2 linked regions of the Rhodopseudomonas palustris genome follow. The protein of the gene in region 1 interacts with the protein of each later gene in a pairwise test. Links are inferred from orthologs where the notes say so. Each region holds a gene or a part of one and is shown on either strand. Other genes may lie near its edges. The genes, in order: gyrB and gyrA.

What was found.
Region 2: the proteins of gyrB (region 1) and gyrA interact in binary tests that used the Escherichia coli proteins (3 or more experiments, as listed by UniProt). The link is inferred for Rhodopseudomonas palustris from one-to-one orthologs.

What each region holds. Positions count from the first base shown.
Region 1 is NZ_CP019966.1:178-16,949, forward strand. Bases 4,516-7,556 are described here. They hold gyrB (DNA topoisomerase (ATP-hydrolyzing) subunit B), read left to right. Parts: upstream 4,516-4,835; coding sequence 4,836-7,277; downstream 7,278-7,556. Other genes in these bases: recF (DNA replication/repair protein RecF), read left to right, coding at 4,516-4,619. Outside these bases: chromosomal replication initiator protein DnaA, read left to right, coding at 502-1,920; dnaN (DNA polymerase III subunit beta), read left to right, coding at 2,162-3,280; more of recF, read left to right, coding at 3,480-4,515; hppD (4-hydroxyphenylpyruvate dioxygenase), read right to left, coding at 7,563-8,681; RPPS3_RS00030 (Lrp/AsnC family transcriptional regulator), read left to right, coding at 8,808-9,287; RPPS3_RS00035 (sensor histidine kinase), read right to left, coding at 9,333-10,784; RPPS3_RS00040 (circadian clock KaiB family protein), read right to left, coding at 10,781-11,065; circadian clock protein KaiC, read right to left, coding at 11,075-12,766; RPPS3_RS00050 (methyl-accepting chemotaxis protein), read right to left, coding at 12,976-14,055; RPPS3_RS00055 (Lrp/AsnC family transcriptional regulator), read right to left, coding at 14,319-14,828; RPPS3_RS24865 (hypothetical protein), read left to right, coding at 14,809-15,231; RPPS3_RS00065 (hypothetical protein), read right to left, coding at 15,316-15,564; cbb3-type cytochrome oxidase assembly protein CcoS, read right to left, coding at 15,566-15,751; RPPS3_RS00075 (heavy metal translocating P-type ATPase), read right to left, coding at 15,742-16,772. UniProt on the Escherichia coli protein: DNA gyrase negatively supercoils closed circular double-stranded DNA in an ATP-dependent manner to maintain chromosomes in an underwound state.
Region 2 is NZ_CP019966.1:2,915,501-2,919,261, reverse strand. The notes cover bases 426-3,761. They hold gyrA (DNA gyrase subunit A), read right to left. Parts: upstream 3,368-3,761; coding sequence 626-3,367; downstream 426-625. Other genes in these bases: hflX (GTPase HflX), read right to left, coding at 3,570-3,761; RPPS3_RS13565 (hypothetical protein), read left to right, coding at 426-440. Also shown: more of RPPS3_RS13565, read left to right, coding at 183-425. UniProt on the Escherichia coli protein: A type II topoisomerase that negatively supercoils closed circular double-stranded (ds) DNA in an ATP-dependent manner to maintain chromosomes in an underwound state.

The sequences.
Region 1 (16,772 bases):
TGACGGTCGACCTGCAACTCATAGCAATATGGGGCCGGCGAAGCCGTGTCTGAATTCAAGCGGAAGCCTTCGTTCGAAGGTTTCTAAAGAACGACGGCACCGGCGATCCAGCGGAATGCAGACGCAGTCTTGGTGAGAGCATCGACGCGGTTTTGTTTTGGCGACGTCTGGCCGCGCGCAAGCGCGGCGAGAGGGGGAGGTTTCATGAGCACCGAAGTCGACGTATCATTCGAACCTGCCGATCATCCGGTTGAATTTTCCGCCTTCGCGGGCCATGCGTTTTTCAATAGTCATTGCCGTGCTCACACTCCGGTTTATCCGTCGAGTCCTCCGCTGAGCTGACCTTTTTCCATCTCTCTTCGGCCCTGATCTGACGCCGGCTGCTTCAGCCGAAGCGGCGGAGCCATGTCCGAACTCAACTCGCTGGTCGCGGCGATGGCGTGAGCCGTCATGGCTCGCCGCTGCGATGGCCCGTAACTCTGGAATTGAAAAGCTGCTGAAATGTCGAACATGGAACAGGATCGCTGGTCACGCGTGAAGGGCCGTTTGCGCTCGAGCGTCGGCGAGGACGTTTATTCGAGCTGGTTCGCGCGGATGGACCTCGAAAGCGTCCAGGACGAGAGCGTGCACCTGTCGGTGCCGACCCGGTTCCTGAAGAGCTGGATTCAGACGCACTACTCCGACAAGGTGCTGTCGTGCTGGCAGGCCGAACTGCCGGAGGTCAATCGCGTCGACCTCACCGTACGTTCGCCGGTGCGCTGTGCAGCGCCCGCCAAGGAAGCGCCGGCGCCGGTGGAGAGCCGCCGCGACGAGCAGCGTCCGTCGGCTGAACGCAGCAACGGCGCGACGCCGGTCTCGGCCAATCACGATGCGCTCGGCGGCTCGCCGCTCGATCCGCGCCTGACGTTTGCGAGCTTCGTGGTCGGCCGCTCCAATACGCTGGCGCACGCCGCCGCCAAGCAGGTGGCCGAAGGCCGCCGCGGCGACCCGGTGATGTTCAATCCGCTCTACATTCACTCCGGCGTCGGTCTCGGCAAAACCCATCTGCTGCAGGCCGTGACCTGGGCCGGCAATGCCGGCACCGAACGCAAGGTGCTGTATCTCACCGCCGAGAAGTTCATGTACGGCTTCGTCGCGGCGCTGAAGACGCAGACCTCGCTCGCCTTCAAGGAAGCGCTGCGCGGCATCGACGTGCTGGTGATCGACGATCTTCAATTCCTGCAGGGCAAGACCACTCAGGCCGAGTTCTGCCACACGCTGAACGCGCTGATCGACGCCGGCCGCCAGGTGGTGGTGGCCGCCGACCGGCCGCCGGCCGATCTGGAAAGCCTCGACGAGCGCGTGCGCTCGCGGCTCGCCGGTGGTCTCGTGGTCGAAATGGCGCCGCTCGGCGAAGATCTGCGCCTCGGCATCCTGCGCTCGCGCGTGGTCGCGGCCCGCACCCATCACGTCAGCTTCGACGTGCCGCAGCCGGTGCTCGAGTATCTCGCGCGCACCATCACGCATAATGGCCGCGATCTCGAAGGCGCGATCAATCGCCTGCTGGCGCACTCCAAACTGAACAATCAGCCGGTGACGCTGGAGATGGCCGAGCACGAAGTGCGCGACCTGATCCGCCCATCCGAGCCGAAGCGCATCAAGATCGAAGACATTCAGCGCATCGTGGCGCGGCAGTACAATGTCAGCCGCTCCGATCTGTTGTCGTCGCGCCGGACCGCCAATGTGGTGCGGCCGCGTCAGGTCGCGATGTATCTGGCCAAGACGCTGACGCTGCGCTCGCTGCCGGAGATCGGCCGCCGCTTTGGCGGGCGCGACCACACCACGGTGCTGCATGCCGTGCGCAAGATCGAAGGGCTGGTGTCGAAGGACACCACGCTGTCGGACGAGGTCGAATCCCTGAAGCGCCAGCTTCAGGAGTAAGGCGCTCGCGCTCGCTGCAGGCGGCCTTCATTCTCGGGCCGAATCTCGGGGAAATTTGCGCCGGCGGCGGTCGCGTGCTCTTGCGTCGATCGCTCAACCACGCCACCCTGCGGACCCCCCGCGGGGTCCGGGCGACCTCAGCGGGTGCCAATGGCCTTGGCGCCGCAACGGCTGCCGGGCACCTCCATCATATCCGGCAGCTTCATCACACGATGTGGGCGCGGAGCAGGCGGGTTTTGCAATGAAGGTCACGGTCGAACGCGCGCAACTGTTGAAGTCGTTGAGCCACGTGCATCGCGTGGTCGAGCGCCGCAACACCATCCCGATCCTCGGCAACGTGCTGGTGCGCGCCGAAAACGCGCAGCTTGCGCTGAAGGCGACCGACCTCGACCTCGAGGTCACCGAGACGCTGCCGGCCGAAACCGCGACCGCGGGTTCGACGACCGTGCCGGCGCATATGTTTTACGACATCGTCCGCAAGCTGCCGGACGGCTCGCAGATCGTGCTCGAGAGCGACGGCGACCGCTCGGTGCTGGCGATCCGCGCCGGCCGCTCGCGGTTCACGCTGCAGACGCTGCCGGAGAGCGACTTCCCGGATCTTGCCGCCGGCGAGATGAGCCACGCCTTCCGGCTGCCGGCCTCCGACGTCAAGCGGCTGATCGATCGCACCCAGTTCGCGATCTCGACCGAAGAGACCCGCTACTATCTCAACGGTATCTATCTGCACACCGCCGGCAGCCCCAAGGCTTCGAGCTTGCGCGCGGTTGCGACCGACGGCCACCGGCTGGCGCAGCTCGACCTGACGCTGCCGAGCGGCGCCGACGGCATGCCGGGCGTGATCGTACCGCGCAAGACCGTGGGCGAAGTGCAGCGGCTGATCGAAGACACCGAAGCCGAGATCGGCATCGAACTGTCGACCGGCAAAATCCGCTTCACGCTCGGCAATGTCGTGCTGACCTCCAAGCTGATCGACGGCACCTTCCCGGACTACGGCCGGGTGATCCCGCAGAACAACGACAAGGAACTGCTGGTCGACAAGAAGGACTTCGAAGCCGCGGTCGACCGCGTCTCGACGATTTCTTCTGAACGCGGCCGCGCCGTGAAGCTGGCGCTGTCCGCCGGCAAGCTGGTGCTGTCGGTGACCAATCCGGATTCCGGCAGCGCGACCGAAGAACTCGAGGTCGAATACGCTTCCGATCCGCTCGATATCGGCTTCAACTCGCGCTATCTGCTCGACATCGCCGCGCAGATCGAAGGCGAAGTCGCCGTTCTCAAGCTCGCCGATCCCGGCTCGCCGACCCTGATCCAGGACCGCGATTCCAAGAATGCGCTGTACGTCCTGATGCCGATGCGGGTGTAATACGAGCCGCTTCAATAGCACCATCGTCATCGCACGGTTGGAGCCGAATTCGTCATTGCCGGGCTTGACCCGGCAATCCATCTTGATCGTGTGACCCAAGCGTTGCGGCCAGCGAGACGTCGCAGGATCTCGACGATAATTCTGTCCGCTGGCGCGGACGCTTGATTGCCGGGTCAAGCCCGGCAATGACACCCTGATCATGACCGCCGCCCGCATCACACGCCTGACGCTGACGCATTTTCGGAACTATCGCGGGGCGTCGCTGACCACGACGGCCGACCAGGTGGTGCTGGTCGGGCCGAACGGCGCCGGCAAGACCAATTGTTTGGAAGCGATCTCGTTTCTGTCGCCGGGCCGCGGATTGCGGCGTGCGACGCTGGAAGACGTCGCCGATCATGAGGGCGACGGCTCCTGGGCGGTGTCGGCCGAAGTCGAAGGTGCGCTCGGGCTGGCGACGCTCGGCACCGGGATCGAGCCGCCGCGCGGCGACACCACAACGACGCGGCGTTGCCGGATCGACCGCGAGCCGGTCGGGTCGGCGGCCGCGTTCGGCGATCATCTGCGGATGGTGTGGCTGACGCCGTCGATGGATGGGCTGTTCATGGGCGCGGCCTCGGAACGCCGGCGGTTCTTCGACCGCCTGGTGCTGGCGATCGACAGCGGCCATTCGGCCCGGGTTTCGGCGCTCGATCGCAGCCTTCGGTCGCGCAACCGGCTTCTCGAAGACATCCGCAACGCCGACTCGCACTGGCTCGACGCCATCGAGCGCGAAACCGCGGAGCTTGCGATCGCAGTGGCAGCCCAGCGCGGCCAGACCGCGCTCAAGCTCGCCGCGATGCTCGACGCCCGCGGCGCCACCTCGGCATTTCCGTCTGCCAAGATCATGCTCGACGGCTGGATGGAGAACGCGCTGACCTCCGAGCCGGCGACCGCGGTGGAAGACCGCTACCGCGCCATCCTGCGCGACAGCCGCGGCCGCGACGCCGCCGCCGGCCGCACGCTCGACGGACCGCACCTTACCGATCTCGAAGTGATCTACGCGCCCAAGGCGATGCCGGCGCGCGATGCCTCCACCGGCGAACAGAAGGCCCTGCTGATCGGCCTGGTGCTGGCGCACGCGCAGCTCGTTGCCGAAACCACTTCGATCACGCCGCTGCTGCTGCTCGATGAAGTGGTGGCGCATCTCGACCCCGGCCGCCGCGCGGCGCTGTTCACCGAACTCGGCAAGCTCGGCGCGCAGGTTTGGATGACTGGCGCCGATCCTTTGGCGTTTGCCGAGATCGGTCCGGCAGCAGGCATTTTCGACGTCGAGAACGGGCGAATCAGGCCGCGCGGATGAGGCGCTGAGACGCGCAAAATCGGCAGCTTGGCCGCGGTTTGCAGCGACCGTCGAATCGGCCTTCGCGAGGCTTGCGAACGCGGCTAAAATCTCTATCTCTTCAACGGGTTGAACGGCGCGACTTTGCGCTGGTGACGACCCACCTTTCATGGCACAAAAGAGCGCTTCGCAACGAATGGCGCACGCCGATTCGATCGCAATCCTGAAGGTCCCTGCATGACTGAACCTGCCCGGCAGCCCTCTGCCGAATCCGTGCATCCCGCGCCGGCCGAATATGGCGCGGAATCGATCCGGGTGCTGAAGGGCCTCGATGCCGTTCGCAAGCGGCCGGGCATGTATATCGGCGACACCGACGACGGCTCCGGCCTGCACCACATGGTGTACGAAGTCGTCGACAACGCGATCGACGAAGCACTCGCCGGCCATGCCAGCCGCGTCGAGGTGATCCTCAACGCCGACGGCTCGGTGACGGTGCGCGACGACGGTCGCGGCATCCCGGTCGACATTCACAAGGGCGAAGGCGTGTCGGCAGCCGAGGTCATCATGACCCAACTGCACGCCGGCGGAAAATTCGACCAGAACTCCTACAAGGTGTCGGGCGGTCTGCACGGCGTCGGCGTCTCGGTCGTCAACGCGCTGTCGAGCAAGCTGATGCTGCGGGTGTGGCGCAACGACAAGGAGCACTACATCGAATTCGCCCACGGCGACGCGGTGGCACCTTTGAAAGTCGTCGGCGACGCCAATGGCAAGCGCGGCACGGAGGTGACGTTCTACGCTTCGGCCGAGACGTTCACGCACATCGAGTATAACTTTGCCACGCTGGAGCACCGGCTGCGCGAACTCGCCTTCCTCAATTCCGGCGTCTACATCGTGCTGTCCGACATGCGCCACGCGGTCGAGAAGCGCGAAGAGATGCGCTACGAGGGCGGCGTCACCGAATTCGTCAAATATCTCGATCGCAACAAGAAGCCGATCGTGCCCACCCCGGTGGTGATCGGCGCCGAACTGAACGGCATCGCGGTCGAAGCCGCGCTGTGGTGGAACGACACGTATCATGAGAACGTGCTGTGCTTCACCAACAACATCCCGCAGCGCGACGGCGGCACCCATCTGGCCGGCTTCCGCGCCGCTCTGACGCGACAGATCACCGGCTATGCCGAGGCCGGCTCCAAGAAAGAGAAAGTCGCGCTGACCGGCGACGACTGCCGCGAAGGCCTCACCGCCGTGCTGTCGGTGAAGGTGCCCGACCCGAAGTTCTCGTCGCAGACCAAGGACAAGCTGGTGTCCTCGGAAGTGCGGCCGGTGGTCGAAAACGTCATCAACGAAGCCCTCGCGGCGTGGCTGGAAGAACATCCGTCCGAAGCCAAGATCGTGATCGGCAAAGTGGTCGAAGCCGCCGCTGCGCGCGAAGCCGCCCGCAAGGCGCGCGAACTGACCCGCCGCAAGGGCGCGCTCGATATCGCCTCGCTGCCCGGCAAGCTCGCCGACTGCCAGGAGCGCGATCCGGCCAAATCCGAACTGTTCATCGTCGAGGGTGACTCGGCAGGCGGCTCCGCCAAGCAGGGCCGCAACCGCGAATTCCAGGCCGTGCTGCCGCTGCGCGGCAAGATCCTCAACGTCGAGCGCGCGCGCTTCGACAAGATGCTGAGCTCCGAGCAGATCGGCACGCTGATCACCGCGCTCGGCACCGGCATCGGCCGCGAAGACTTCGACCTGTCGAAGCTGCGCTACCACAAGATCATCCTGATGACCGACGCCGACGTCGACGGCGCGCACATCCGCACACTGCTGCTGACGTTCTTCTTCCGGCAGATGCCGGCGCTGATCGAGGGCGGCTATCTCTACATCGCGCAGCCGCCGCTCTACAAAGTGACGCGCGGCAAGTCCGAGCAGTATCTCAAGGACGAACGCGCGCTCGAAGACTATCTGATCGCCACCGGCCTCGACGATTGCGTGTTCAAGCTGGCGACCGGCGAAGAGCGCGGCCGCCGCGACCTGCTGAAGCTGGTCGAGGATGCGCGCGTGATCCGCGGCACGCTGCACAATCTGCACAGCCGCTATAACCGCAGCGTGGTCGAACAGGCGGCGATCGCCGGCGTGCTCAGCCCGCGGATCACCACCGACATCGCCACCGCCAATGAAGCTGCCGCCTATATCGCTCGGCGGCTCGACGCGCTGGCCGACGAGGTCGAACGCGGCTGGGTCGGCCGCTTCATCGAAGGCGAAGGCTTCGCATTCGAGCGCACGGTGCGCGGCGTCAAGGAAGTCGCGACCATCGACGATGCGCTGCTCGGCTCGGCCGACGCGCGCAAGCTCGATGAATATGCGGCGATCCTGCAGGAAGTGTATCCGCGGCCCGGCCTGCTGCGCCGCAAGGACGCCGAAACTGCGATCCACGGCCCGGTCAGCCTGTTCGAGGCGGTGACCGACGCCGGCCGCAAGGGTGTGACGCTGCAGCGCTACAAAGGCCTCGGCGAGATGAACCCGGAACAGCTGTGGGAGACCACGCTCGACACCAACGCGCGGTCGCTGCTGCAGGTGAAGGTGCGCGAAGTCGACGAAGCCGACGACATCTTCACCAAGCTGATGGGCGACGTCGTCGAGCCGCGCCGCGAGTTCATCCAGGAGAACTCGCTGCACGCGACCGTGGACGTGTAACTGACGTCGTCGATCGCAGCGATCTCCGAGACGCTGCGCCTTTGCCCTAAGGGCTACCCGACACGCGCCCTCCGAAATCCAGCGCGTCCGTCTCCACGCGTCATACCCGGCCTTGTGCCGGGCATCCACGCCTTGCCGACGTCCATGCGCGAAAGGCGTGGATGGCCGGGACAAGCCCGGCCATGACGGCATTCGTGGCGAACTAAGTGACCTACAAAAATGCTGTGAGTCGAGTGCGCTTACTGAGCTAAACTTTGGGGCGCCCGGCAACGCCGAGTCCCACGCCTAAGCCGCCTCCCCCGTCTTCAGCACGCCTCTGCGGATCTGGTCTTCTTCGATCGACTCGAACAGCGCCTTGAAGTTGCCTTCGCCGAAGCCGTCATCGCCCTTGCGTTGGATGAATTCGAAGAAGATCGGGCCGATCGCATTGGCCGAGAAGATCTGCAGCAGCACCTTGGTCTGACCGCCGTCCACAACGCCTTCGCCGTCGATTAGAATGCCGTTTCGCTGCAGCCGGGCGACATCCTCACCATGCTTTGGCAGCCGTGCATCGACGCGCTCGAAATACGTCTCGGGCGGCGACGGCATGAACGGCAGGCCGGCGGCGCGCAGGCCTTCGACGGTGCTGTAGATATCGCGGCAGCCGCAGGCGATGTGCTGAATACCCTCGCCGCGATACAGGTTGAGATATTCTTCGATCTGGCCGGAGTCGCCGGCATCCTCGTTGATCGGAATCCGGATCTTGCCATCCGGACTGGTCAGCGCGCGCGAGAACAGGCCGGAGGCGCGGCCCTCGATATCGAAGAAGCGGATCTGCCGGAAGTTGAACAGCTTGGCGTAGAACTCCGTCCATACGTCCATGCGGCCGCGATGAACGTTGTGGGTCAGGTGATCGATGTAATAGAGGCCGGCCCCTATCGGCCGAGCATCACGGGCGCCGACCCAATCGAACTCGGCGTCATAAGCCGAGCCCTTGGCGCCGTAGCGATCGACGAAATACAGCAGGCTTCCACCAATGCCTTTGATGGCCGGGACGTCCAGCGTGGCCTGCGCGGCCGTGACGCCGGCCGGTTCGGCGCCGAGTGCGATCGCCCGCTCATAGGCCTCCTTGGCATCGACCACCCGGAACGCCATCGACGGCGCACAAGGGCCGTGCGCGGTGACGAAGTCGGTGCCGTGGGTGCCGGGCTGCTCATTGACCAGATAGTTGACGTCACCTTGGCGATAGACCGAGATCGCTTTGGTGCGATGTTTCGCAACCAGGCTGAAGCCCATCAGCTTGAACAGGCTATGAAGCTGCGCCGGATCCGGATGGGCGAATTCGACGAATTCGAAGCCATCCGTGCCCATCGGATTGTCGGCGCTGATCGTGGCCGGCTGCGCATCGTGCGGAAATGGTCCCATTGGCGGCTCCTCCAGATTGGTTCTTTGAGCCGGTAGTATCGTCCGCGCCGCCCGCAAGAAGCGTGCAAATGCGAGCCGATCGCGCTAGCCTGCGCACGATCCGTGCATCAAACCGAGCTTTTTCGCATGATATCTGTCGATGCGTTCGACTTGAAGATCCTCAGCGCGCTGCAGGACGATGGCCGCCTCACCAACCAGGAGCTGGCCGACCGGGTGCAGCTGTCGCCGTCGCAATGCTCGCGGCGGCGGATGCGGCTGGAGCAGGACAATATCATTACCGGCTATCGGGCCGAGCTGTCCGGCGATGCGCTTGGCTTCGGCGTGGTCGCCTTCATCCAGATCACGCTGGCGACGCACTCGCCGGGCAACGCCGAGAAGTTTCGATCACTGGTCGGCCGGATCGACGAAGTGCAGGAAGCCTATTCGCTGACCGGTGATGCGGACTACGTGCTGAAGGCCGTACTGCGCGACCTGAAAGGCCTCTCCGACCTCGTCAACAACGTGCTGATGCCGCACCAGAGTGTCGCGCATGTGCGCTCGTCAATCGTGCTCGATCGCCTCAAGGAAAGCGCACGGCTGCCGCTGAAACAGCTCACGGACGGCTGACTCTTTTGGACGACAGCGATCAGGCGCAGTACTGCCCGACGTTGTTCAGCTTCTCGGAATCGAGATCTGACAAACCACGCCGGCGGGCGGAAACTCCAGCTTGGCGCCGCCATTGCCGAGGCTGCGCGAGATCAGCGTCTGGCCGAAGCCGGAGCTTTGCGGCGGCGTCACCGGCGGGCCGTCGTGCTCCTGCCATTCGATCGTCAGCGCCTCGTCGGTGGCGCCGACCCGGCGCACCGAGATCCGCCCCGACGGCACCGACAAGGCACCGTATTTCACCGCGTTGGTGGTGAGTTCATGAAACACTAAGCCGAGCGACACCGCGGTCTTGGCGTCGACCGCAATGTCGAGACCATCGGTGACGATACGGCCGCTGGACAGCGAGGCGAACGGCGCCAGCTCGGCGGCGAGCACATCGCGGATCTGCAGGTTCTGCCACGAGGCATTCGACAGCAGCGTGTGGGTCGCAGCCAGCGCCTGAATCCGGCCGGTGAAGGATTTCTGGAAATCCTCGATGGTGCGCTCGTGCGCGGCGGTGCGGGCGCAGATCGCCATCACCATGGTCAGCGTGTTCTTCACGCGATGGTCGAGCTCGCCCATCAGTAGCGCCTGATGCCGCTCGGCGGCCTTGCGCTGCGACAGGTCGACCAGCGTAACCACGCAGCCTTGAGTGCGCTCGCCCGAAACCACCAGCGGCGCCGCGCTGATCATCACGTCGGTGATCACGGCCGAGGGGATGCGCACCGCCGCCTCCAGCCCCTGCACCGGCAAGCCCGCGGTCGCCATCACGACGATGTCGTCGCTGCTCATCAGTTCGGAAGCTTCGGGGAAGCTCAGCGCGATCGCCTCGGCAAAGGTCTTGCCGACCGGCGCCTCGGCGCAGATCCGCATCGCGGCGCCATTGAGATGGGTGACGCGGCCAGCTCGGTCGCAGACGATCACCGCCTCGTTGGCCGAGGACAGGATCGCGCGCGCCAGCCGCTCGGACTCGCGGGCGGCGGCAGCCTGCTCGCGCTCGCTGATGTCGGTGAAGGTGATCGCCGCGCCGCGGACCACACCAAATTCCAGCGGGGTGCCGGTGAGCAGCATGCTGCGTTCGGCACTGCCGACCCGCAGGTGGATTTCGGCGGATTGCCGTTCGCGCTGGGCCTGCGCCAGCAGGCGACGGAACGCCGCCTGATTCACCTGATCGAGCAATCCGATCAGCGCCGATGCGGTCAGCGAGCCATGGGCGTAGTCGAGCAGCGCACAAAGCGCCTGATTGGCATAGAGCAGCTGGCCATCCTGATCGAACGCCGCGGCCCCGACGTCCATCGCTTCCATGAAGGTGCGATACGACTGGCCGCCGCCTTCGAGCGTGAACACCTGCTCTTCGTCGGCGCCGCGGACCACGACCGCATCGATTTCGCCGTCGCGGATCGCCCGCAGCGTCTCCTCGGCCTCCTCAAGCCGGGCTTCCAGTTCCGCCCTGCTCAGCGCCGAGACCGCCGACGTCACGAGGACGGCTCCTCCACCGCCAGATGCACCAGAACTTTCGGCGTATCGGACAAGTCTCCGATGATTTTGCGGATCGGCACCGGCAACTCCTTCACCAGCGTCGGGATCGCCACGATGCCGTGCTCGCGGGCGAGCTGCGGCTGCTTCTTCAGATCGATGACCTCGACCTTGTACTTGCCGGCCAGATGTTCGGCACAGATCTTCTCGAGATTGCGGATCGCCGCGAGGGATTTGGGCGTCTCGCCGGCGACGTACAGCACCAGTTTGATCGGATCGGCCATCGTCGTCCCCTATTCGGTGTCGTCGGGCGAGCCGATCAGGCCCCGGCTCCGCGCCATCTCGCTGACATCGCGCTCGCTTTGCGCCCGGAAGCTGACTTCATCTTGCGTGAGCCGCTGCAGCTCGGCCTCGTCGACCGCCAGATCGGCCTTCAGCGCCTCGATCTGCGCGAGCGCACGCCGGCGGCGCTGCTCGATCTGGTCCTGCACCCGCGCCACCTCGACGCGGCGCTCGCTTTCGGCGCGCCGCGCCTTGGCTTCCTCGGCCCGGCGCGCCGATCCGGTCAGCGCACCGCCTTCGCCGAGATAGGGCGGCAACAGATGGATGCCGTCGTTCGACATCACGAACTCGCGCACCTGGTTGGAGTGCGCGATGCCGCGTGCCTTGAGCAGATAGAGCTCGCGATTGAATTCGCCGTGCGCTTCGCGATTGAGCAGCAGGATCCAGGCATCCATCAGTGACGACAGCCCGGCGTCGGTTTCGGTCTGAGCGCCGTGCGCAAGATGCGTGAAGGCGCCGGTGATGCCGTTGGATTTCAAGTAATCGACGATGCGCAACAGCATCGACTGCACTTCGCCGATCTGCCCACTTTCCGTGAACGCCGAGATCGGATCGAGCACCACGAGGTCCGGCTTGAAACGCGCGACTTCGCGCAGCATCACCGCCAAGTGCATTTCCAGGCTATAGAACGTCGGCCGCGCCCCGATGTAGCGAAGCTGGCCGCTGCTCAGCCAGCGGCCGAGATCGGTGCCGACCGATTTCATGTTGCGGACGGTCTGCGCCTCGGATTCTTCGAACGACAGATACAACGCCTTCTCGCCGCGCCGGCAGGCGGCGTCGACCATCATGCAGGCCAGCGAACTCTTGCCCGAACCGGCGACGCCGGTGATCAGCACGCTGGTGCCGCGATAGAACCCGCCGCCGGACAGCATCGCGTCGAGATCGGGAACGCCGCTCGAGATCCGCTCCTCGTGCACCTTATGTGACAGCCCGAGCGACGACACCGGCAGAACGCTGAAGCCCTCTTCGTCGATCAGGAACGGATATTCGTTGGTACCGTGCGCAGTGCCGCGGTATTTAACGATGCGCAGCCGGCGGGTCGAAATCTGATTGTCGACGCGGTGATCGAGCAGGATGACGCAGTCGGAGACGTACTCCTCCAGCCCCTGCCGGGTCAGCGTGCCGTCGCCGCGCTCGCCGGTGATGACTGCGGTGAGGCCCTTCTGCTTCAGCCAATCGAACAGCCGCCGGATTTCGGCGCGCAGCACGGCGGGATTCTGAAACGCCGAGAACAGGCTCTCGATGGTGTCGAGCACGATCCGCTTGGCGCCGATCTGGTCGACCGCGAACTCCAGCCGCAAGAACAGCGCTTCGAGATCGTAGTCACCGACTTCGGCGACCTCGGTCGGATCGATCGCGATGTGCTCGATCAGAACCCGCTCCTGCTCGATCAGCCCCTGCAGGTCGAAGCCCAGCGAGGCGACGTTATCGACGATGTCGACCGGACGCTCTTCGAAGGTGACGAACACGCCGGGCTCGTCATAAAAGCGCGCGCCGTTGATCAGGAAGGTGGAGGCGAACAGCGTCTTGCCGCAGCCGGCCGAACCGCACACCAGACTGGGTCGCCCTGAGGGCAAGCCGCCAAGGGTGAGATCGTCGAACCCTTCGATCCCCGTCAGAGATTTGGATATGCCGTCCGCCATCGTACCCCAGGCCGTTTTCCGATTTGTAGGAGAACAGGAACTCGCTGCCTAGTGGAAGCCCAACGAAAATCCTGGTGTCCGACGCGGGAACGAAACGAGGCTTTCTGCGTTGCGGCGACTGATCCTACCTAACTGTCAAACTAACTTGACGATTCTAGCGGGCCACTGAGCGGCGCACTGTCTCGAAACAGGTCACGATCTGAAATCCATCACTCCGGGGAGCTGACGATCACGCCGTACCAGCCGAGCCCGCGATAGGTCTCGTAGCCGGGCGTCAGGTGGAAGCCGACCAGCGCTCCCCGGCCGTCGCGATAGGTGCCACAGGTCGGATGAGCCGACTGCAGCGGAAAGCGCTCATCGAGAATCCCCTGCCCATCCGAAGCGGCAATCACACGGCGGTCGGCGTCGAGCAGCAGCACCCGCGAGCGGTTCGGATCGTCGACCCGCACGCCTTGCACGATCGCCTTGGCCTGAGCTTCCCAGTCGAAGTGAATCGCCAGGATGCCGAGCGGCGCGCCGTCGCTGCGGCCGTCGGCACGGACGCTGGCGCAGTAAGTCGCCACCTGCGCATCACCGAGCAGCGGCACGCGTTCGATATTGCCTGCCACATAGTCGTCGCCGCTGCGCAGCCGCAACGCTTCCTTGAACCAGCCCTGCCCCGCCACGTTCTTGCCTGCCACGGCGAAACGGTCGGGCCGGCCGTTAGCCAGAATGGTGCCGTCGAGGCCGCACAGCCACAGATCGAGATACACCGTATAGGCCGACAGGATCACGCCCATGCGCGTGGACGCATAGGCGACCGCCTCGGCGGAAGGCTCAGCCACGCAGTCGACCACAGCGGAATCGGTCGCCCACCAGCGGACATCGCAGGTGCGCTCATAGAGATTGCGATCGATCAGTTCGACGGCGTTGAGCGCCAGATCGACCAGCCGGTCACCGCGTGATCGTTCTGTCATATTGCCGATCGAGTCGATCAGCTCGCCGGTTCGCTTGGTGAGTTGGGTTTCGAGGTCGCGCGCGATCTGTTCGATCTGGGCACCGACGTTGCGGACTTCCTGCGCCACGATGGCGAAGCCGGCGCCCTGCTTGCCGGCGCGGGCACTTTCGATCAGCGCATTGAGCGCCAGAATTTTCATCTGGCTGGTAATCTTCTGGATCGTCCGGGTTTTGCCGCAGGCAATCTCGTTCACCTCCGACGTCAGCCGCGCCACCAGCGCAGAGATATCGGCGCGATCATCCGCCTTGGGCTCACCCGCCGGATCGTCTCTGCGAACGGCTGCGGCGTGCATATGTTTCCATCCCCGACGCTGTACGGCGCCGGGGATAAATTTGAGCGAATAGTCCTAATGAGGACTAAACCAAAAACAGGGAAAGACGCCCGGAAGCAACCTTCGATTGCTGTTAGTTTGTGCAAATCGACCGATTAGTCGACAACTAACAATCATCACAATTCAGAACGGCAACTAACTACCTTCGACCGAAGGAGTTCTGAATCGCCACCATCGCTACTGATTCGCCGGCCGAGGTCGTGCGACCAAGCAAATCCAGGCGATTAGGATACCGGCATCGGCGGCACCGGCAGTGCCGTCACCGACTTGATCTTCTCCATCGCGAAACGCGAGGTGACGTTCTTCAGCGCCACCGTGCCGATCAGCTTCTTGTAGAACTGATCGTAGGCGCGCATGTCGGCGACGACGACGCGCAGCATGTAGTCGACATCGCCGGCCATCCGGTAGAACTCGATCACCTCGGGCATCGCGCTGACGGCATCGGCGAAGGTCTTCAGCCAGGCGTCGGAGTGATCGCCGCTCTCGATCGAGACGAACACCGACAATCCGAGCCCGATCTTGTCCTGATCGACCAGAGCGACCCGCTTGATGATCACCCCGTCGGCCTCGAGCCGCTGGATCCGCTTCCAGCACGGCGTCGACGACAGCCCGACCCGATCGCCGATCTCGGCCACGGACAGCGAGGCATCCTGCTGCAGCACCGTCAGAATTTTGCGGTCAATGGCATCCAGCCGCCGACTGGATTCGGCGACGATGCTGTCGGTGTCGGTCATGGCGAGAGAACTTTCTTCCAAATTCAATGACGCGCAGCATCATATATGGAATGAAATTTCTCGCAAGCCACTGGTTCCGCGCATGCGCCGGTGCAACGCCGCGCTCGCGGAGGACGTAAACGCCATCGTTTTCAAGCAGTTACGCAACCCTGAGCTTAGGAGCGCGCGCTGCGGGGCAGTTTTCCAGATGGCGGACCGCGGCTTTATGCGCATCTCCGGGCGAGCGGAAGCCCTGCCCTTCGAGCCCGGAGAAGTCGTCGCTAGCGGCGTGGAAGCGGAAACTGCGACCGTCGCGAACCACGATACCGGCGGCGCGCGAATTCACTTCGATGATAAAGGCATGGGACATGGCGGCACTTCATTGGTCGTCGACTCGCTCGGGGGAGCGGGTACGCCGGCCTGATAGCCGCGCTCTGTTTCACCCAGATGAAGCGCGCTTAAAGCTTTGATCTTACGTCGATCTGCTGAGCAGGAGGGAACCGGCCGCTCAGCAGCAGGACATCGGCGGAAATGCCGGCTGCAGCTTGCGCAGCGCGCGGTAAAACCGGGCAAACCAGCGGCGCGGCCAGGGCTGCGCCTGGAGCCAGCGCTCCTGAACGTCCTCGTCGGGCTCGATCGGCGCCTCGGTGGCGGCAGGTGCTGGCGCCGGATCGATCACCGGTGGGGCAGCGGGCTTGGCCGGAGCCTCGAACGCGACCGCGATCCGCGGCCGGTCGTCATAGGTGAGCATCGCCATATCAGCCTCGCTTTTCTGCCGGCGCAGTAGCCGGCGGTGGCAAGGGCGGATCGTCGTCGGCGATCGCTCGCCAGGCGGCTCCGTCGAGATCTTCGTACTGGCCGCTCTTCAGCGACCACAGAAACGCAATCAGTCCAAGCAGGCCGAGCCCGAGCGCCAGCGGGACCAGGATCACCATTACTTCCATGCCGCGGCTCCCCGGCGAACGCGGCGGGCCCGCATCGCATTCAGCATCACCAGCAGCGACGATCCCGACATCGCCAGCGCCGCGATCAGCGGTGTGGCATAGCCTGCGATCGCAATCGGCACCGCCAGCACATTATAGCCGATCGCCAGACCGAGATTCTCCCGCATCACCGCCATCGCTTTACGCGAATAATCGACCGCGGCCAGCACCGGCGCAAGCTCCTTGCCGAGGAACACCAGATCGGCGGTGGCTTGGCTGAGATGGGTGGCGCTGATCGGCGACATCGAGACGTGCGCGGCGGCGAGCGACGGTGCGTCGTTCATGCCGTCGCCGACCATCATCACGGTGCGACCCTGCTTCTTCAGCGCCTCGATATGGGCGATCTTCTCGGCCGGCTTCACCCCGGCACGCCAGGCGGACACGCCGAGCGCATCGGCCGCATGGCGCACCGCCGGTTCTCGATCGCCCGACAGCAGCTCCACCGCGATGCCGCGATTGATCAGCGCGTCGATCGTTTTGGCAGCATCGGGACGCAGCAACTGGCGCACCGCAAACACCACCCGCTGTTGGCCGCGGCTGAACGCCACCACGGAGACTTCGGGGTCTTCGCTGAGGATCTGATTGGCTTCGGCATCGGCGCCGCAGAACGCCGGACTGCCGAGCCTCAATTCTTCGCCGCCAAAGGTAGTGCGGACGCCGCGTCCGGGCTCTTCGACCACGTTCGGCAACGGCGACTTGGCGTGCGCGGCCCGCGCCACCGCAGCGGCGACCGGATGATGGCTGGCGAGCGCGAGCCGGCCGGCGAGGTCGAACGCGTCGGGCGGGATGCCCGCAGCGTTGACGACATCCAGCTCGGGCAACGTCAGCGTGCCGGTCTTGTCGAACACGATGGTGTCGACCGACGCGGCGCGCTCGATCGCATCACCGGCGTTGAGCAGCACGCCGGCGCGGAACATCGCCCCGGATGCGACGGTCTGCACCGCCGGAATGGCGAGGCCGAGCGCGCAGGGGCAGGTGATGA
Region 2 (3,761 bases), 2.9 Mb from region 1 along the record:
TTTTTACGGGTTTGTTTCATGCGCCCGAAAGCCAAGAAACAAATCCCCGCGGTCATGAAACCTGAATGGCCGGGCGATGAAGACGTTCTGAAACCAGCGCTGGGTAAACCAGCCGCATCGGGAAGCGACAAAGCACTCCAGGCCGAAACGGCCGGACCATCGAGACGACAGGGGACACCGTCATGATCAAGGCTCTTTCCGTGATCGCGATCGCCGCCTTTGCTGCCGCGGCAGTCACCATTCTTCCGGGCTTTGCCCCGCAGGTCGAAGCCAGCGTTCCGCAGGCTCTGGCCAAGGGCGACCGGCTCGACATCCGTCCCCTCGGCACCGCCTGCTCGGAGCAGGCCTGGCCGAATTTCGAGCCGTCCTGCCTCCGCAACGCCAATGCCAGCCACGCGCCGATCGGTCAGGCGCGGCTGGTGACGGCGGAACGACATTAAGATTTTGGCGTTATCCGACCGCTAGTTTCCGCAAAGCGCTTCCCTCCAAGGGCGCTCTGTACCGAAGACCCCCGAGTTGCCCCCTCGGGGGTCTTTCGATTCTGGCGATCGTGCAGCCTGCTGACTGCGCGCCATAGCGTGGCGCTGAGGCGGCGAACGGACGCCGCCTCTCCTCGAGCGCCGGCCTAGCCGCCGTTGCCGTTTTCGCCGTCGTCGGTCTCCGGAATGCGCTCGACCGAGACGACCTTCTCGTCATCCGCGGTGTCGAACACGATCACGCCCTGCGTCGAGCGGCCGGCGACGCGAATGCCTTCGACCGGGCAGCGGATCAGCTGACCGTTGTCGGTGACCAGCATGATCTGGTCGGAGTCTTCGACCGGGAACGACGCTATCAGCTTGCCGTTGCGGCTGTTCACCGACATCGCCACGATGCCTTTGCCGCCACGCCCGGTGGTGCGGTACTCGAACGACGAGGTCCGCTTGCCGTAGCCGTTCTCCGAGATCGTCAGCACGAACTGCTCGGACGCCGACATTTCGGCATAGCGCTCCTGCGACAGCGCCGCGGACGTATCGCCCTCCTCGGCTTCAACTTCCGGCGTCTCGATCGGCTCGTTCTCCTCACCGGTCGCGGCACGGCGGATCGCGCCGGACTGCTTCAGATAGGTCGAGCGTTCGGCCGGCGTCGCCTCGAAGTGACGCAGGATGCTGAGCGAGATCACCTTGTCGCCGGACGACAGCGCGATGCCGCGCACGCCCATCGAGGTGCGGCCGCTGAACACGCGCACGTCCGGCACCGGGAAGCGGATGCACTGGCCGCCGGCGGCGGTCAGCAGCACGTCGTCGCGCTCGGTGCAGATCTGGACGTCGACGATCGCCTCGCCCTCGTCGAGCTTCATCGCGATGATGCCGGAGCGGCGGACGTCGACGAAGTCGGACAGCTTGTTGCGGCGGACGTTGCCCCCGGTGGTGGCGAACATCACGTCGAGCTCGCTCCACGAGGCTTCGTCCTCCGGCAGCGGCATGATCGTGGTGATGCGCTCGCCCTGCTCCAGCGGCAGGATGTTGATCAGCGCCTTGCCACGGCCGTTCGGCGGCGCCAGCGGCAACCGCCAGACCTTTTCCTTGTAGACCTGACCGCGCGACGAGAAGAACAGCACCGGCGTGTGCGTCGAGGCGACGAACAGCCGCGAGACGAAATCCTCCTCGCGGGTGGCCATGCCGGAGCGGCCCTTGCCGCCGCGGCGCTGCGCCCGATAGGTCGACAGCGGCACCCGCTTGACGTAGCCGGCGTGCGACACGGTCACCACCATGTCCTCGCGCTGGATCAGGTCTTCGTCTTCGACCTCGCCTTCCTGCTCGACAATCTCAGTCCGCCGCGGCGTTGCGAACTCGGCCTTGACCTCGCCGAGCTCGGTCTTGACGATCGTCTGCACCCGCGCCCGCGAGCGCAGGATTTCCAGATAGTCGGCGATTTCGACCGCGAGCTTGTCGAGCTCTTCGGAAATCTCTTCGCGTCCCAGCGCGGTGAGGCGCTGCAGCCGCAGATCGAGGATCGCCTTGGCCTGCTCGAACGACAGCCTGGCGGTGCCGTCCTCGTTGAGCTTGTGGCGCGGATCGTCGATCAGCGTGATCATCGCCGCGACATCGGCGGCCGGCCAGTCGCGCGACATCAGGGTCTCGCGCGCCGTGTTCGGATCAGGCGAATTACGGATCACGCGAATGATCTCGTCGATATTCGCCACCGCGATCGCGAGGCCGACCAAGATGTGGGCGCGATCGCGCGCCTTGTTGAGCAGGAATTTGGTGCGGCGGGTGACGACCTGTTCGCGGAATGCGACGAAGACCGTCAGCAGATCCTTCAGGTTCATCAACTGCGGCCGGCCGCCTTCCAGCGCCACCATGTTGGCGCCGAAATTGGTCTGCAGCGGCGTGAACTTGTAGAGCTGGTTGAGCACGACCTCAGGTACGGCGTCGCGGCGCAACTCGATCACCACGCGGAAACCGTCGCGGTCGGATTCGTCGCGCAGATCGCCGATGCCTTCGATCTTCTTCTCGCGCACCAGCTCGGCGATGCGCTCGACCATCGTGGCCTTGTTCACCTGATACGGAATCTCGGTGACGATGATCGCTTCACGGTCCTTGCGGACGGTCTCGATCTCGACCTTGCCACGCATCACGATCGAGCCACGGCCGGTCTGATAGGCGGCGCGGATGCCGGCGCGGCCGAGAATGATGCCGCCGGTCGGGAAGTCCGGACCCGGCACGATCTTGTTGAGATCGTCGATCGACAGCGCCGGATCGTCGATCAGCGCGATACAGGCGTCGATCACCTCGCCGAGATTGTGCGGCGGGATGTTGGTGGCCATGCCGACCGCGATGCCGCCGGCGCCGTTGACCAACAGGTTCGGGAACTTGGCAGGAAGAACCTGCGGCTCCCGTTCCGAATTGTCGTAGTTCGGCTGGAAGTCGACGGTGTCCTTGTCGATATCATCGAGCAGCGTCTGCGCGATCTTGGTCAGGCGGGATTCGGTGTACCGCATCGCCGCCGGCATATCGCCGTCGACCGAACCGAAATTGCCCTGACCATCGATCAGAGGCACGCGCATCGAGAAGTTCTGCGCCATGCGGACCAGCGCGTCGTACACTGACTGGTCGCCGTGCGGGTGATACTTACCGATGACGTCGCCGACGGTGCGTGCCGACTTGCGATACGGCTTGTTCCACTCGAAGCCGTTCTCGTACATGCCGAAGAGGATACGGCGATGCACCGGCTTCAACCCGTCGCGCGCATCCGGTAGCGCTCGCGCCACGATCACGCTCATCGCGTAATCGAGATAGCTGCGCTTCATCTCGTCGAGAATGGATACGGGGCGAATATCCGAGGGCGCCAGCGGCTCCCCGGGCTTCTCGTCGTCTTTGTCGGACAAGGGTGAATTCCGGTCAGAATCTGATCGGATTCGTATAGCGTATCGGGGTGTTGTGAACCACCCTTTCGGACGCGGTTTTCGAAGGTTTTTCCGCTCGTTTTTCCAAAGACTTACGGGGCGTTTTCGACGGTCGCGAAAAGCCTTCGTGAAAGGCGCCGAAATTGCCGCGATCGGCGCTTCCGCAAAGCGCCGATTCGCGCCCTCAATCCGGCCGCGGCACCGCGCCGAAACGGTCGACCACGACGTCGCGCTTGTTGTCCTCGACCCGCACCGTCATGGCGTATCGGCCGTCGACCAGATCCTTCGCCAGCACCTCAGTGTTGCGATGGAGCCAGCTCACGCCGGCCCCGTCCGCCGCATCGATCGACAGATCGAGCACGGTGCGGGTGGCCGC